2 regions of the Bilifractor sp. LCP21S3_F8 genome follow, and region 1 is predicted to be linked to the other one. Evidence: predicted binding sites of a transcription regulator. Region 1 holds the regulator's gene; the other holds the start of a gene.

Evidence for each region. The regulator NrdR, encoded in region 1, represses ribonucleotide reductase genes. The targets are predictions, from matches to a motif close to CACAANATNTTGTG.
Region 2: a site for NrdR is predicted at 3,993-4,006, ahead of nrdD (anaerobic ribonucleoside-triphosphate reductase). Genes of this name have one in related genera too.

What each region holds. Positions count from the first base shown of each region.
Region 1 is NZ_JBQKIK010000014.1:42,138-50,366, reverse strand. Features, by position in the region: gene ACTQ3A_RS08160 (DUF5688 family protein) at 1-396, opposite strand, end outside; gene efp (elongation factor P) at 757-1,320, opposite strand; gene ACTQ3A_RS08150 (YqeG family HAD IIIA-type phosphatase) at 1,401-1,937, opposite strand; gene ACTQ3A_RS08145 (citrate/2-methylcitrate synthase) at 1,975-3,336, opposite strand; gene ACTQ3A_RS08140 (aminotransferase class I/II-fold pyridoxal phosphate-dependent enzyme) at 3,450-4,664, opposite strand; gene ACTQ3A_RS08135 (transposase) at 4,940-5,458, opposite strand; gene nrdR (transcriptional regulator NrdR) at 5,515-5,964, opposite strand; gene ACTQ3A_RS08125 (COG2426 family protein) at 6,251-6,730, opposite strand; gene ACTQ3A_RS08120 (undecaprenyl-diphosphate phosphatase) at 6,962-7,858, opposite strand; gene carB (carbamoyl-phosphate synthase large subunit) at 7,973-8,229, opposite strand, start outside.
Region 2 is NZ_JBQKIK010000018.1:120-8,348, reverse strand. Features, by position in the region: gene ACTQ3A_RS09145 (Fur family transcriptional regulator) at 1-375, opposite strand, end outside; gene nrdG (anaerobic ribonucleoside-triphosphate reductase activating protein) at 631-1,155, opposite strand; gene nrdD (anaerobic ribonucleoside-triphosphate reductase) at 1,671-3,905, opposite strand; gene proS (proline--tRNA ligase) at 4,377-5,816, opposite strand; gene ACTQ3A_RS09125 (CCA tRNA nucleotidyltransferase) at 6,078-7,424, shown strand; gene ACTQ3A_RS09120 (HU family DNA-binding protein) at 7,681-8,019, shown strand.

The DNA of each region.
Region 1 (8,229 bases):
GGTTATCGCCAAATCCATCCAGCACAGATGGGGCACCTCGCAGAGATGCTCCCGGTTCTTCTTCTCACTGATCAAATGACACCGGAGATTCTTCTGCACCTCGTCATAATTCTGAAAAAATCCCGAGGGCAGCTTCCGGTATACACCACTCATTTTCTCACGTTCCTGAAGGATGAGATTCACGATATGCCGAATGGAAACTCCGGTTTCCCACATGTCGTAATAATCTTCCAGGTACTGCATCGGCTGAGGCCGGTCCGTACTGTCCCGCAGAACAAGCGCTCTCCGCCTGACTCCATTGTTTTTGCGGACTACACAGACTCTTACATCCGTACTGTCAGCAGAGTCCTCCTTCATCTCGTGTACCAGAAGCTGTTCAAACTCATCGTAGCTCATAAAAATTCCTCCTTAAATAAAATTTATATGTGGAATGTTCTATCTTTTGGGGATTTGTGAAAAGGGATTCCAATACAAAGCGAATCAGAAATGGAAAGGTAGAAAAAAGGCAGCAACCCGGATACGGAACTGAAAAAGAATGAAGAAAGAAAAAGAACGAAAAAAGAATACAAATAATTTAAAAATTGAGAATTGGATAAGAGAATAAGAATTAATAATATCAGAAGCGAAGTAATAACATCAGAAGAAAAGTAATAATATCAGAAGAAAAGATAAGCTCCGCGCAGGCAGCATATCTGCCATGCGCGGACACGACTCCGGCTGTCGTCGGGGGGCAGCTGCGGAATCTATTTATCTGATTCAGACACGTTTGAGGTATTCGCCGGTTCTGGTATCGATCTGGACTTTGTCGCCCTGGTTTACAAACAGCGGTACATTGATCTGTGCTCCGGTCTCAACAGTGGCCGGCTTTGTAGCGCCCTGAGCAGTGTTTCCGGCAAATCCGGGCTCTGTCTCAGTGATCTCAAGCTCGACAAAGAGCGGTGCCTCTACTGCAAATACATTTCCATTGTAGGAATTCAGCTTTACGACCTCATTCTCTTTTACAAACTTCAGAGAATCACCTACCGTCTCGCTGTTTACTGCAATCTGATCAAAGGTCTCGGGATCCATGAAGTAATACAGATCTCCATCATTGTAAAGATACTGCATGTCATGCCGGTCAATTCTCGCTGCCGGGAATTTCTCGGTCGGACGGAATGTCTTCTCTACAACGCCGCCATTGATCACGTCTTTCAGTTTTGTTCTGACGAAGGCTGCTCCCTTGCCCGGTTTTACATGCTGAAACTCAATTACCTGGCAAACTTTTCCTTCGATTTCAAGGGTCATACCATTTCTAAACTCACCAGCTGCTACATCTGCCATGTGATGTTACCTCCTTATTTACCTGCGTGTCATTTTTTGCAATAGACCGTGATTTATTATATATAATTTTTACCTGATTTTCAACATTTTTTTTGGATGCCGTCTGTTCCCCTGTCACGCGCATACGCCTTCAGAACAGGCTTTTCCAAAAACCGCTTCAGCACGATCTGGATCTCCTCCTTCGGATCGATCGGATTGACAAGAATGCAGTACATCCCCGCTCGTCTGGCTCCCCAGACATCTGTAAAAAGCTGGTCTCCGATGAAGATCGTCTTGTCGGTCGGAACCTGAATGATTTCGCAGGCCCTGCAGTATCCCTTCACGGAAGGCTTGTTCGCCATGCAGAGATAATCCGACTCCACGTCAGCCGCAAAGGGAGCAACTCTTGATCTGCGGTTGTTTGAGATCAGGCAGGTCCGGAATCCCATCTCATGAAGCCTGCGAAACAGATCGATTGCCCTTCTGTCAGCAGGCGCGCCGTGCGGGACAAGGGTATTGTCAATATCGAAGGTCACTCCCCGGTATCCTTTTTCATACCAGGAGGCAAAATTGATATGATACGCGGAATCCAGCCATTCATCCGGATAAAATTTCTTCAAAAATCCATGGTTTTTCATTCTGCGTGCGTACCCTTCTCTCTTTCCCTGCATTTTCTTATTTTCTCTCATCGAGAGGAATGTATTCGCCGTTCGGACAGATGTTCATATAAGCCGGACGGATGATCTTATCTACATTGATCAGCTCCTCCAGGCGGTGCGCACTCCATCCGACAATTCTCGCGCAGGCGAAAATCGGTGTATACAGCTCAAGCGGCAGGTCCAGCATGCTGTAGACGAAACCACTGTAGAAATCGACATTTGCGCTGACGCCCTTGTATATATGGCGTTCCTCCGCGATGACCTCCGGAGCAAGTTTCTCGACCATGGAATACATCAAATAATCCTTGTGTCTGCCCTTCTGATCCGCAAGCTTCTCTACGAAAGATTTCAGAATCTGCGCACGGGGATCGGAGACCGAATACACCGCATGTCCCATTCCGTAAATCAGACCCTTTTTGTCAAACGCTTCCTTATGAAGGAGTTTCTTCAGGTATTCCCTGATCTGATCCTCATCGGTCACATCTCTGACATTCTTCTTCAGATCCGCAAACATCTTCACGACCTTGATATTGGCGCCTCCGTGCTTTGGTCCCTTCAATGACCCCAGAGCCGCCGCGATGGTCGAATACGTGTCTGTACCAGAAGAAGTTACTACATGAGTCGTAAAGGTAGAATTATTTCCGCCGCCATGCTCCATATGAAGAACCAGGGCAAGATCCAGAACCTTTGCCTCCAGCTCAGAATATTTTGTGTCCGGACGAAGCATCAGAAGGATATTCTCCGCCGTCGACAGCTTCGGCGACGGATTGTGAATATAGAAGCTTTTCCCCTTGATATAGTGATTATATGCATGATAGCCATATACCGAAAGCATTGGGAAGACAGCAATCAGATTCAGGCACTGACGCAGAACGTTCGGGAGTGAAATATCGTCTGCGTTCTTGTCGTAATAATAAAGCGTCAGGACACTTCTCGAGAGTGTGTTCATCATGTCCTTTGCAGGCGCCTTCATGATGACATCCCGGACAAAATTCTTCGGAAGTGAGCGCTGATTGGCAAGGAGAACGCAGAAATCATCCAGCTCCTCTTTTTTCGGAAGTCTTCCGAAAAGCAGTAGATACGCCGCCTCCTCGAACCCGAAGCGGTTTTCACGGAGGAAGCCCTCCGTAAGATCATGGATGTTGATTCCCCGGTAATATAATTCTCCGGGACAGGGAACCCGGTTCCCGTCAATATTTTTAAAGGATACAATATTTGAAATATTGGTCAGGCCTGCGCGGACACCCTGACCGTTTACATCACGCAGTCCTTTCTTAACATCATACTCTGCGTAGAGTCCTTTTGCGATTCCTGTATTCTCCTTGCATTCCTCTGCAAGTTCCACAATCTCCGGCGTGACCTTCGTCTGAAAACTCATCCTTTTTACTCCTGTTCTCTGTTGTCATTGATTCATGGAAAACTTTCCCGCAAACCGTTTACCCGCTCTCTGCCATTCCGGTCCCCGCAGAACTACACTGCTGTCCGGATTTGTTACTGATGATAATACTGAAGGAATTCCTCAAGCTTCGCACACGCAGACCGCAGCGTCCTTCTGTGCGGCAGATATACAATCCGGAAGTGATCCGGCGCGATCCAGTTGAATCCGGTTCCCTGAACGATCAGCACCTGCTTCTGATAAAGGAAATCATAGGCAAACTTCATGTCATCGGTGATGTTGAATTTCTCCGTGTCAATCTTCGGAAAGATGTAGAACGCAGCCTTTGGCTTTACAACGCTGATACCGGGAATATCCTTCAGCAGATTGTACACACACTCTCTCTGTTCGTAAATTCGTCCTCCGGGAACCAGATATTCCTCGACGCTCTGATATCCTCCAAGAGCGGTCTGGACGATCGACTGCGCCGGGACATTAGAACAGAGCCGCATATTGGACAGCATATTAATGCCTTCCAGATAATCTTTTCCCATCTCAAGATTCCCCGAGAAAACCATCCAGCCGACGCGGAAACCCGCGATCATATGGGATTTTGAAAGGCCGGAGAAGGTCACACAAAAAAGATCCGGCGCCAGTGAAGCGATGGAAGTGTGGCCGATGCCGTCCATGACGAGTCGGTCATAGATTTCATCACAGAAAATAATGAGCTGATGCTCACGCGCGACTCTGACGATCTCCTCCAGGACCTCCTTCGGATAAACGGCTCCCGTCGGGTTATTCGGGTTAATGATGACAATCGCCTTGGTCTTGTCGGTAACTTTTTTCTCGATATCCTCAATGTCCGGATACCATTCTGACTGCTCGTCACAGATGTAATGGACAACCTTGCCTCCCGCAAGCGTCGCGCAGGCTGTCCACAGCGGATAATCCGGAGCCGGAATCAGAATCTCATCTCCATCCTCCAGAAGTGCCTGAAGAGCCAGATTGATCAGTTCGCTGACACCGTTGCCGGTGTAAATGTTCTTGATTTCAACGTTCGGAATTTTCTTCAGCTGACAGTACTGCATGATCGCTTTTCTCGCGGAAAAAAGGCCTCTTGAGTCAGAATATCCCTCACAGTCTGCGAGGTTGCTCATCATATCGTGGATCACCTCATCCGGAGCTGTAAAGCCGAAGGTCGCCGGGTTGCCGATATTCAGCTTCAGGATCTTCTTTCCGTCCTCCTCCATGCGGGCCGCCTCTGCAACAACCGGGCCGCGGACATCATATAACACATTATCCAGCTTTGATGATTTATTGAACTGTCTCATAACTGTACCTCCCCAGATGAATATGTACGGGCAGTCAGCCACATCCGCTCATACTAAGTGTGAAGCGGTGGACAGACGCCGCGACAGACCGGCAAAGCCGGTCACATGCAGCAGCTGTGAGAGTTGCGAAGCAACTGGTCAGCTGTCTTTATACATCTTGTGCCATTCTATATATTGTGGCGCTAATTCCCGTCATTTTCAATTTCAATCAGAATATATTGTAACATTTACGCTCAATTCTTGCAACGCGCACCTTATACACGTTGTGGTGCACCTTATACACGTTGTGGTGCTCTGCCTGCTGCCCTCTGCTTTTCCCGAATCCGCCTCAGAAGCGGATTGAGCCTCGGATCCGGACTGTTCACCACAAGTGAGATCAGCTCCTTCATATATGTGCCGAGAAGATCCTCCCCGGTTTTTTCCATATTCGCCTCATTTCTGGCCCGGAACCGCCGGAATGTATTGGTGCTGAACGGCTGGCTGTCATAAACCGTCGTGTGCAGGGCGTACTGAAATCTTATATCAAAATTCAGCGTCTCAATCATCTCATCATCGGTCATATCCAGCAGTTCCTCCAGCAGCATGCCTCCCAGCACGATATTGACCGGGGTATTTGGTCTCGGGCTCCTGTCACTGTAGAAATCCGCGAATTTTCGTTCATCGATTTTTGGAAAAATATCATCCCCGAACGGTTTTGCCCAGGAACGATCCAGCAGCTTCTTCTCCCGTTCACTCAGATGATTCAGGGAATCGACAAACGAGAGCTGCTGATATGTATTTTGTACAAATGCCATGTCTTCGGGCCTTTCGTTTTCGATCGCAGAGAAACAGGTCCAGAACTGTTCCCGCGTTACTTCAGCAGTTTCTTGAGTTCTTCCATAAAGGTGTTCACATCCTTGAATTCACGATATACGGACGCAAACCTTACATATGCCACAGGATCCAGATTCTTCAGTCTTTCCATGACCATGGTTCCGATCTCGTGGCTTGAGATTTCCTTGTCCTCACGGCTGTAAATCTCATTTTCTACCTGATCTACAATGTCATTCATCTGCTTGACAGAGACCATCCGTTTTCTGCAGGCGAGCATGATGCCGTTGTACAGCTTGTTCCGGTCGTAACGTTCCCGCGTCATGTCCTTCTTGATCACCATGACCGGAATGTTTTCAATTTTTTCATAGGTGGTAAACCGCTTGCCGCAATGATCGCAGACCCTTCTGCGCCGGATGGAATTATCCTCCTCCACTGGTCTGGAATCAATGACTCTTGTGTTATCCTGATTACAATATGGACATTTCATCTGTATTCCCTCAAAAATCCGGGATTGCGAAAGTGCACAGCACAGGCAATCCGAAGCATATCCAATTTGTGACGCAATTTCACCCTGGTTGTTTCACTGTTTCCGTTTATCCGCTGCAGGAATGATGCCAATCCGGAAGAACGACAGACAATTACATATCGTTCCCATTTCTTCACATCTGGCACGTCAGAGATAACCTTGTCCTGCCTGACTCATATCATCCCGCAATAAATCCTGCCGCTCCGCGTACGTACGGCCACTCCGCAAGAGTTACGCCCGTCTCATATCATCCCGCGATAAGCCCTGCCGCTCCGAGAACACCTGCCGACGCCAGCCCCATGATGATTCCGGCAAGCAGAACACCGAGCATTACGGCCACAACGCTCTCCTTGAATCCCATGTCCAGAAGGCTCGCAGCCAGTGTGCCGGTCCACGCGCCGGTTCCCGGTAGCGGAATGCCAACGAAGATAAAAAGCGCGGCGAACAGACCCTTTCCTGCTTTTTCCTTCAGCTTTTCACCGCCCTTTTTCCCTTTTTCCAGACAAAAGGTAAAAAATTTACCGATGTATTTTTTGTCCGCGCCCCATTCCAGAATCTTCCTTGCAAAGAAATAAATGAAAGGAACCGGAACCATATTTCCAATAACCGCGATGATATACGCATGAAGGAGCGGAACGCCCATCTTTGCGGCGACGGGGATTGCTCCTCTGAGTTCAACGATCGGAACCATTGAGATGATAAAAGTAACGAGATATTTTCGGAACATTGCTTTCTCCTGTACGCAAAATCTTTCTGCATTCTATACTTTGTCTCTTTTTCCCCGGATCCGGATGAATAAGGATCTTCTTTTTTCCCCTAAATCCGTATTACTGTCTGTGGTACATTTTCCCGATCCGTATGTATAGCTTTGTCTTTTTCCGGACGCCTTATGAGTATCTGTTATTTTTTCCAGAGACGCGCATGGCTATCCGTGTCTCCTTTTAAATTCCTTCAAACATCAGATGACACCTGCAATTCCGAGAAGAATCACTATGGCGCCCAGTACAATCCGATACCAGCCGAACACCTTAAAGTCATGTCTGCGGATGTAATTCATCAGGAATTTGATGACAAAAATCGATACCACAAAGGAAACGACACAGCCGAGCAGGAGCACCGCAGCTTCCATCGCCGTAAAGGCGAGTCCAAACTTCGCGAGCTTCAGCACGGAAGCGCCAAGCATCGTCGGAATGGCCAGATAGAAGGTGTATTCCGCCGCAGTCGTTCTGGACAGTCCGATCAGAATGCCCCCAATGATTGTGGCGCCGGAGCGCGATGTTCCGGGTACCATAGCCAGGCACTGAAAGATTCCGATAAACAGGGCATCTTTGAAAGAAATCCGGCTGATTTTCGATACTCTCGGTTCCTTATTTTTGTTGCGGTTTTCGATGAGGATGAACAGAACACCGTAGATAATCAACATCGCGGATACCACCTGCGGGTTGTACAGATGCTCATCCATCCAGTCATTCAGAGGAAACCCGATGATGATCGCGGGTATTACCGAGACAATGATCTTCAGCCAGAGCACGATCCTGTCCATGTAGATGTACCGATCCGCAAATTTCTGAAAGCTTCCCGCAGCGCCTTCTGTCTGCGGACTGGAAAACTGCGTCTTCGACGGAGCATTCTTCGATGTGTGGAAGGGCCAAAGTTTTTTAAAATAGATTACAACGACAGCCATGATCGCGCCAAGCTGAATGACGACATCGAACATACTGACAAAGGACTTGCTCATTCCGAGATTCAGAATCTTCTGGAAGATAATCAGGTGACCGGTACTGCTGATCGGGAGCCACTCAGTAATTCCCTCCACGATACCCAGTATAATCGTTTTTAACAGTGTAATAAACATTTTTTCCTTTTCCTTACTCTTATTGTATAAATTCGTCGAAAACGCGGACACTGCCATAAGACAAAGGAATCCGGTCTTTACATCTTCAGTAAAAACCGGATTGTCCTCTGACTCTTATTTGTTTCTGTTTCCTCGTTTCAGAATCTTTGCGATATCGATCAGATCGAGCGTCTTGATATCCGTATTCTCCAGAGATGTCGCCAGCGCTCTTGCCGTATCTACTGCGGTGATGACATTTACGCCGGTTTCGATGGCATTTCTGCGGATGACAAATCCGTCTCTGGAGTGCTCCGCGCCCTGTTCCGGTATATCGATGACCAGATCAATCTTATGTCCGAGAATCAGATCCATGAGGTTCGGACTCGGCTGTT
Region 2 (8,229 bases), on a different contig from region 1:
GCAGTCTGCGCAGATCCCGTAGAAAACAATACTGCAGCTTTCAATTTCGCCGTCAAAGCGGCGGGCTGCTTCCTCCTTGAACCGTTCCGTATCCACAAAATCCATATCTGTCATAGCTCCGCACCTGCGGCAGATAAAGTGATCGTGTGGAAGGACGTTTCCGTCGAACCGGTCCGCGACACCGTCTGCGGCAAGCTTCTGGATTTTGCCAAGATCAGATAAAAGGGAGAGGTTACGGTATACAGTTCCAAGACTGATATTCGGAAATTCCTTCCGTATATCCGCAAAAATCATATCCGCTGTGGGGTGATCCTTGCGATTCTGGAGATTATTGTAGATAGCTTCCCTCTGGCGGCTGTGTTTCAATACTGCCATGCCTTTATCCTTTCTTTAAAATAATAATGAGAACGATTACTGTTTATAGTATAGGCCTGACCTCCCTTGTTGTCAACAGGTAATTCAAAAAAGTTTTCTTTTTCTTTTCTTTTTTTTGGCTTATACCAGGCAGTGATGCTTTAAAAGCTTTGCGCTGGTATAAGCCAAAAAAGGTGCTTTAAAAGCTTTGTCCTTGATGATAAAAGTCTGGGAAAAAAGTCAGGCTTACCTGGTGCGAGTGGGCAGTGATAATGATCATTTCTTAAGATTGTGCTTCCGTTCCTCGGGAGCCTTGTACCCATGCAGGCCGATGAGACGCTGGTTGCGGCTTCCGCGGAAGAGAAGGGTGACATCCTTCTGCGCTTCAATGAACTCACCGTCGACGATGAGGTCGATGTAGGAGAGCATCTCGTCCGTGACATCGGTGTACACTTTGCCTCCCTCCATCAGATCGACATCATAGGTGTAGCCGGTGTAGCACCAGATATCCTTGGAGGGGTATGTCTCACGGATCCGCTTCAGAAGTCCGACAAGGACCCGCTGGTTCTCCGGCTCAAAGGGTTCGCCGCCCAGAAGCGTGAAACCCTGGATATAATCCGGTCTGAGAGCCTTCAGAATTTCTTCTGTGGTTTCTTCGGTAAAAGGCGTTCCATAATTGAAATCCCAGGTCATGGAATTAAAACAGCCCTTGCAGTGGTGTCTGCAGCCGGAGACGAAGAGACTGACTCTGACGCCCGGGCCATCCGCTATGTCAAACTCCTTGATGTTCGCGTAATTCATAGACACAATCCTTTCGTAAATACTTGTTCAGTTTCTTTAAAAAACATTTTAGACACCTGATGAATTGTTTGACGGATTAACTTTTGTATTATTTTTCCAGAGGAAAAAATATACTGCAGAAAGAAACTGTCACATGCCGCCACAAGCTCCGGCAACTCCGGATCACCCCGCGATCACCTGCGTTTATGATGCGTGATGCAAAAGAAACCGCCGCACCGGCCGCTTCCATGATTCCGTGTGTCGCCTGGTCCGCTCTGGTGTTCCGGATGACGGAGTCGGGCAGTGGCTGCTGCCGGAGACACATGCGGGAGACATATATTCATGGAAGGTGGCTGGTGTGGCGGTCTTAATCAATTCGTAGCTTATACCTGTCAGCGGCACGGAAGCTGTGAGGCAGCTCTCGTGCCACGGGGACATATACCGTGCGAAGCACGGAGCAATCCTCAGCATATACAGTGTGTGGCACGGCTTATCGTATGAGGTTTACTGTATATTACAGCGCTAAAGAACACAGATTATAGGTGAAGGACTCTGTCCTTGATTTCCTGTGTGCGGCCCTGGTTCCAGAACTGGGTTCCGATGTATCCGCAGGTGCGGCGCGCGACGGACATCTTGCTCTGATCGGTGTTTCCGCAGTTCGGGCATACCCAGATCAGTTTTCCGTGCTTGTCCTCCTTGATCTGGATCTCTCCGTCATAACCGCAGACCTCGCAGTAATCGCTCTTGGTGTTCAGCTCAGCGTACATGATGTTGTCGTAGATGAACTGCATCACCGAGATTACGGCGGGGATATTGTCCTGCATGTTCGGAACTTCGACATAACTGATGGCTCCGCCCGGGGAAAGCTTCTGGAAATCGGCCTCGAACTTAAGCTTCTGGAAGGCATCGATCTTCTCGCGGACGTTGACATGGTAGCTGTTCGTGATGTAGTTGTGGTCGGTGACATCCTTTATCACGCCGAAGCGCTTCTGCAGGCACTTCGCGAATTTGTATGTGGTGGATTCCATCGGGGTTCCGTACAGGGAGTAGCTGATATGCTCCGCGGCACGCCACTCGGCGCACTTGTCGTTCAGGTGCTGCATAACCTTGAGGGCGAACGGTTTTGCCTCAGGGTCGGTGTGGCTCTTTCCGGTCATGTATACGCACATCTCATAGAGACCCGCATATCCGAGACTGATGGTGGAGTAGTTGTTGTACAGGAGCTTGTCGATGGTTTCGCCCTTCTTCAGTCTCGCGAGCGCGCCATACTGCCAGAGGATCGGGGCAACATCGGAAGGTGTCCCCAGAAGTCTCTCGTGGCGGCAGCGGAGAGCACGGTGGCAGAGCTCAAGTCTCTCATCAAGGATCTCCCAGAACTTGTCCATGTCCTTCTTGGAGGAGCAGGCCACATCGACAAGATTGATGGTAACGACGCCCTGGTTGAAACGTCCGTAGTACTTGTGCTTTCCGTCGATGTGATTTCTGGATCCGGACTTGTTGTCGTTGTCGCAGAGACCTTCCGGTACACTTTCGTTGTCCGGTGTGAGGAAGCTTCTGCATCCCATGCAGGGATATACATCGCCGTTTTTGTATTCCTTCATCTTCTTGGCGGAGATGTAGTCGGGAACCATGCGCTTTGCGGTGCATTTCGCCGCAAGCTCGGTGAGATAGTAGTACTTTGAGTCGGGATGGATATTGTCCTCGTCCAGAACGTAGATCAGCTTCGGGAAAGCAGGGGTGATCCATACACCCTTCTCGTTCTTGACACCCTGCATTCTCTGAACCAGAACCTCACGGATGATGGCGGCGAGATCGGTTCTCGTCTGTCCGTCCGGAACCTCATCCAGATACATGAACATGGTTACGAAGGGAGCCTGTCCGTTGCAGGTCATCAGAGTGATGAGCTGGTACTGGATGGTCTGGATGCCGCTCTTGATTTCTTCCGCAAGGCGGCGCTCAGTGATGAGGTTGATAATCTTCTCATCCATGTCCTCTCCGCATTCCTGACGCTCGGCGATGACCTCCTTGCGGATCTTCTGCCGGCTGATGTCCACGAAGGGCGCGAGGTGGGCGAGGGTAAAGGACTGACCGCCGTACTGGTTGGATGCAACCTGAGCGACAATCTGTGTGGTGACATTGCAGGCGGTGAAGAAGCTGTGGGGCTTTTCAATCAGGGTCTCACTGATGACGGTTCCGTTCTGCAGCATGTCCTCCAGGTTGATCAGGTCGCAGTTGTGCTCCTTTTGCGCGTAGTAATCGGAGTCATGGAAGTGAATGATTCCGGCTTCATGGGCCTGCACAATATCTTCCGGAAGGAGAATACGCTTTGTCAGATCCTTGCTGACCTCTCCGGCCATGTAGTCACGCTGGGTGGAGTTGATGACAGGGTTCTTGTTGGAATTCTCCTGCTTCACCTCTTCATTGTTCTGCTCGATCAGCGAGAGAATACCATCGTCCGTGGTGTTTGATTTTCTCGCGAGCGTCCTCTTATAACGGTAGCGGACATACTTCTGCGCAACCTCAAAGCCGCGCATCTCCATGATTCCGGTCTCTACCATGTCCTGGATATCCTCGACGTTGACCGCGTGAGGGGACTGGCTGACGCGGTCCGCGACATTGTCAGCGATCGCCTGAATCTGATACGGATTCATCTGATGAATCTTGTCGACTTCATTGTTGGCCTTTGCAATTGCGTTGCAGATCTTCGTAATGTCGAAGGTAACCTCTTCGCCATTTCGTTTGATGACATTTGTAGTAACTTTCTTTTCCATTTCTAATCCCCCTGGGTAGTGAAAAAACAGATTCTGGAACTCTGCCTGTTTGAATGTACTATATTTTGTTAAAAACAAAAAGTAGGGCACAACATCTTGTGTGCCCTACTATAATAACCTAACACTTGCAGAATGTGAAGGGGAAACTTGCGAAAAAAGTTCACAAGAAATCTCCGGTAAATTCAGCGTTTTTTAGTGTATAAGCTCTTCGAAAACGCAGAAGGGCTCGACGCACGCGAAGCGTGCGAAAGAGTCCGGATGCGATTTCGAAGGCAACAGGTATGAGGATGAAGCGCGAATGCGCGAAATCCGAATACCTGTTAGCGGCACGGAAGCTGCGGAGCAGCGAAGTGACGCGAAGCTTATACAGAGTAATAAAAGAGAGCTCTTCGAAAACGCAGAAAGGCTTGACGCACGCGAAGCGTGCGAAAGAGTCCGGATGCGATTTCGAAGGCCATAACAATTATATTTTTAGTACGCTTTTGCCCAGATAACCTCATGCTTTGCCGGCTTTCCGCAGCATACACACCGGTCGCTGATCCTGATCTGCTTGAAGGGGATGCAACGGGAGGTAGCCGTGGTATCTGCCTTGATCTTGTTTTCGCAGGCTTCATCACCGCACCACATCGCTCTCACGAAGCCTGGCTTTTCTGCAACAGTTTTGCAGAAGGTGTCATAATCAGTCGCGTCATAGATATGGGTGTCCAGGTGCTCCTTTGCGCGGCGGAACATGTCAGTCTGAATGGTTTCAAGCAGAACGGGAACCTGCTGCGGGATCTCTTCGATCGGGACGATGGTCTTTTCGCGGGTGTCGCGGCGAACCAGAACAGCCTGACCCTTCTCGATGTCCTTCGGTCCGAGCTCGATACGGATCGGGATGCCGCGCATCTCCTGCTCGGAGAACTTCCAGCCGGGACTCTTCTCTGAATCATCGAGATTCACACGGACGCCGGCAGCGGCAAGCGCCGTTTTTACTTCGAGAGCCTTGTCCATGACGCCCTCGGCATCCTGGCGGATCGGAATGATCATGACCTGAACGGGAGCGATATGAGGAGGCAGTACGAGACCGCTGTTGTCGCCGTGTACCATGATCATGGCTCCGATGACACGGGTGGTCATTCCCCAGGAGGTCTGATGCACATACTTGAGGGTATTGTCCTTGTCGGTGAACTGTACGCCGTAAGCCTTTGCGAAGATGTCGTCAAAGTTGTGGCTGGTGCCGGACTGAAGGGCCTTTCCGTCGTGCATCATGGCTTCGACGGTGTAAGTGTGCTTTGCGCCTGCAAATTTCTCCTTCTCGGTTTTCTGTCCTTTAATTACAGGGATAGCCATATCCTGCTCCAGGAAATCGGCATAGACGTTCAGCATCTGAACGGTTCTCTCTTCCGATTCCTCTGCGGTTGCGTGAGCGGTATGACCCTCCTGCCACAGGAATTCACGGGAGCGGAGGAAGGGACGGGTTGTCTTCTCCCAACGCAGAACGGAACACCACTGGTTGTATAATTTTGGAAGATCTCTGTGGGAATGGATGTCTTTTGCATAAAAATCGCAGAACAGTGTCTCGGAAGTCGGGCGCACACAGAGACGCTCAGTCAGCTTCTCGGATCCGCCCTGGGTGATCCAAGCAACCTCCGGAGCGAAGCCTTTCACAAGCTCCGCCTCCTTGTTGAGAAGGCTTTCCGGGATCAGCATCGGCATATATACGTTCTGAACGCCGGTCGCTTTGAAGCGGGCGTCGAGATTATTCTGGATATTCTCCCAGATCGCATAGCCGGCGGGTTTAATCGCCATGCAGCCCTTTACGCTGGTGTATCCGATCAGATCGGCCTTGACGCAGACATCGGTATACCACTGCGCAAAATCGTCTTCCATCGACGTGATTTGCTCTACTAATTTCTTATCCTTTGCCATAGTGAACTCCTGATTATTTATCGATCATGTACATAACGGTACTTAATGTGGTTGCGGTTTCTTCGCGAACGCAATCAGCATAAATTCTAACCTCAATAGAAATGGTTGTCAAGGCTGACGGTACTGCTTCGCTTGACAGTCTCTTGACAGGCTGACGGTACCGCTTCGCTTGCATCAGGCTGTAAAACGGATTATTATGGTAGAAGTTCAGACGGAGAAGCTCCGGAAAACTGAAGTGAGAGTGGAAAGGTACTTTGTAGTATGAAGATAAGAATACCGGCGACTGTCCGCATGGTTCTGGACAGCCTGCATGCAAAGGGATATGAAGCTTATATCGTAGGCGGATGTGTGCGTGATTCCATTCTGGGAAGAAGGCCGGAGGACTGGGATATCACGACGTCGGCGCTCCCGGAGCAGGTGAAGCGGATTTTTGTGAAGACGGTGGATACCGGAATCGAGCATGGAACGGTGACGGTGCTTGTGGGCGGCAGAGCGCATGAGGTGACGACTTATCGGATTGACGGTACATATAAGGACAGCCGTCATCCGGAGAACGTTACCTTCACGGCGAGTCTGCCGGAGGACTTGAAGCGCCGCGATTTCACCATCAACGCGATGGCATACAATGAGGAAGAGGGTCTGATTGATCTCTACGGAGGAATGGATGACCTGCAGCGCAGGTGCATCCGCTGTGTAGGAAACCCGGAGGAACGCTTTTCAGAGGATGCTCTTCGGATTCTGCGCGCGGTTCGTTTTTCTGCGCAGCTGAATTTCGGAATTGATCCGGAGACGATCGCGGGAATTGTAAAGCTGGCTCCGAATCTGGCGAAGATCAGTGCAGAGCGCATCTGCGCGGAGCTCACAAAGCTGATTACGTCGGACCACCCGGAGTATCTGAAGGTGGCTTATCAGGCCGGGATCACTAGGATCATCCTTCCGGAATTTGATGAGATGATGCGAACGCCGCAGAACAATCCGCATCACATGTACAGTGTCGGCGAGCATACTCTCGTCTCCATGGCGGAGGTGAAGAACGACAGAATTCTGCGTTTCACGATGCTTCTTCATGACGTGGGAAAACCGGCATGCAGAACGACAGACGCGAATGGAATTGATCATTTCAAGGGGCACGGAGAGAAGGGCGCTGCCATGGCTGTGAAGATCATGCGGCGGCTGAAGATGGACAACGACACCATCCGCCAGGTGCGGACGCTCATCATCTATCATGACTGGAGAGTAAAGCCGGATGAGAAGCAGGTCCGTCATCTTATCAATAAGGTAGGGAAGGATCTTTTCCCGCTCTTCATCAGGGTACAGGACGCGGATACGATGGCGCAGAGCGAGTGGAAGCGCGAGGAGAAGCTTCGCCGTGTGATCGGGGTGGCTCAGGTAGGAGAGAGGATTATCAGCGAGAATCAGTGCGTGGATCTGAAAGGCCTGGCGATTAACGGCAGGGATCTGATCAACGCAGGAATTCCGAAGGGACCGGAGATCGGCGTCTGTCTCCAGAAGGCACTGGAGCTTGTGCTGGATGATCCGGAGAAGAACAACCGGGAATTTCTTCTCGGCTTCTGTACGGGCTCGTCTGAAGAACGGAGCAATCGGTAGCTTGTACAGCATGTGGCATGATGTATCGCATGGCGGTTTATTGTACTGAAAATGCAGGTGAGAGAGCGGGCGTGAGTTCAGACGATTTTCAAAAAATGCCCTGATCATGACGAGAAATTTAAATTCAGACAGAGATCGTGAATCCGTGCGCAGGAAAAATCCTGTGCAAATCGGGAAAAAACAAAAAGGCGGTTGTCAGAAGCCGGAGGATGGTATAAAGTAAACTCTTGAGGATGCTTGAAACACCTGGATTTTCTTGACAAATCAGGCGTCTGAGAGTATAAAAAGACCATATATTGTAAATTTTAGGAGGAAGTATTACATGAACAAAACCGAATTAGTGGCAGCAATCGCCGAGAAAACGGGACTTTCGAAAAAGGATTCTGAGAAAGCTCTTGGCGCATTCATTGATACTGTAGCAGAAGCGTTGAAGAACGGAGATAAAGTGCAGCTTGTCGGATTTGGAACCTTCGAAGTATCTGAGAGAGCGGCGCGCAGCGGAAGAAATCCGCAGACAGGTGAGACCATCGAGATTGCGGCATCCAAATCTCCGAAGTTCAAGGCAGGAAAAGCTCTGAAGGACATGATCAAATAACAGCAGCTGCTGAAGAACGGTTGTTTTTTGTAACCAAAAATTTTTTATAATGTTCATGAACATTATAATTTGGTTCGAATGATTTTTGGAAAATCGTAATTGGCTGAAAAGCAAAAAAACGGGAGCTGGATTTCATGATCCGGCTCCCGTTCCATAATTAATTTTGAAACACAACAGAAAAGGGCGTGTGAAAAAACGAAATGTTTTTTC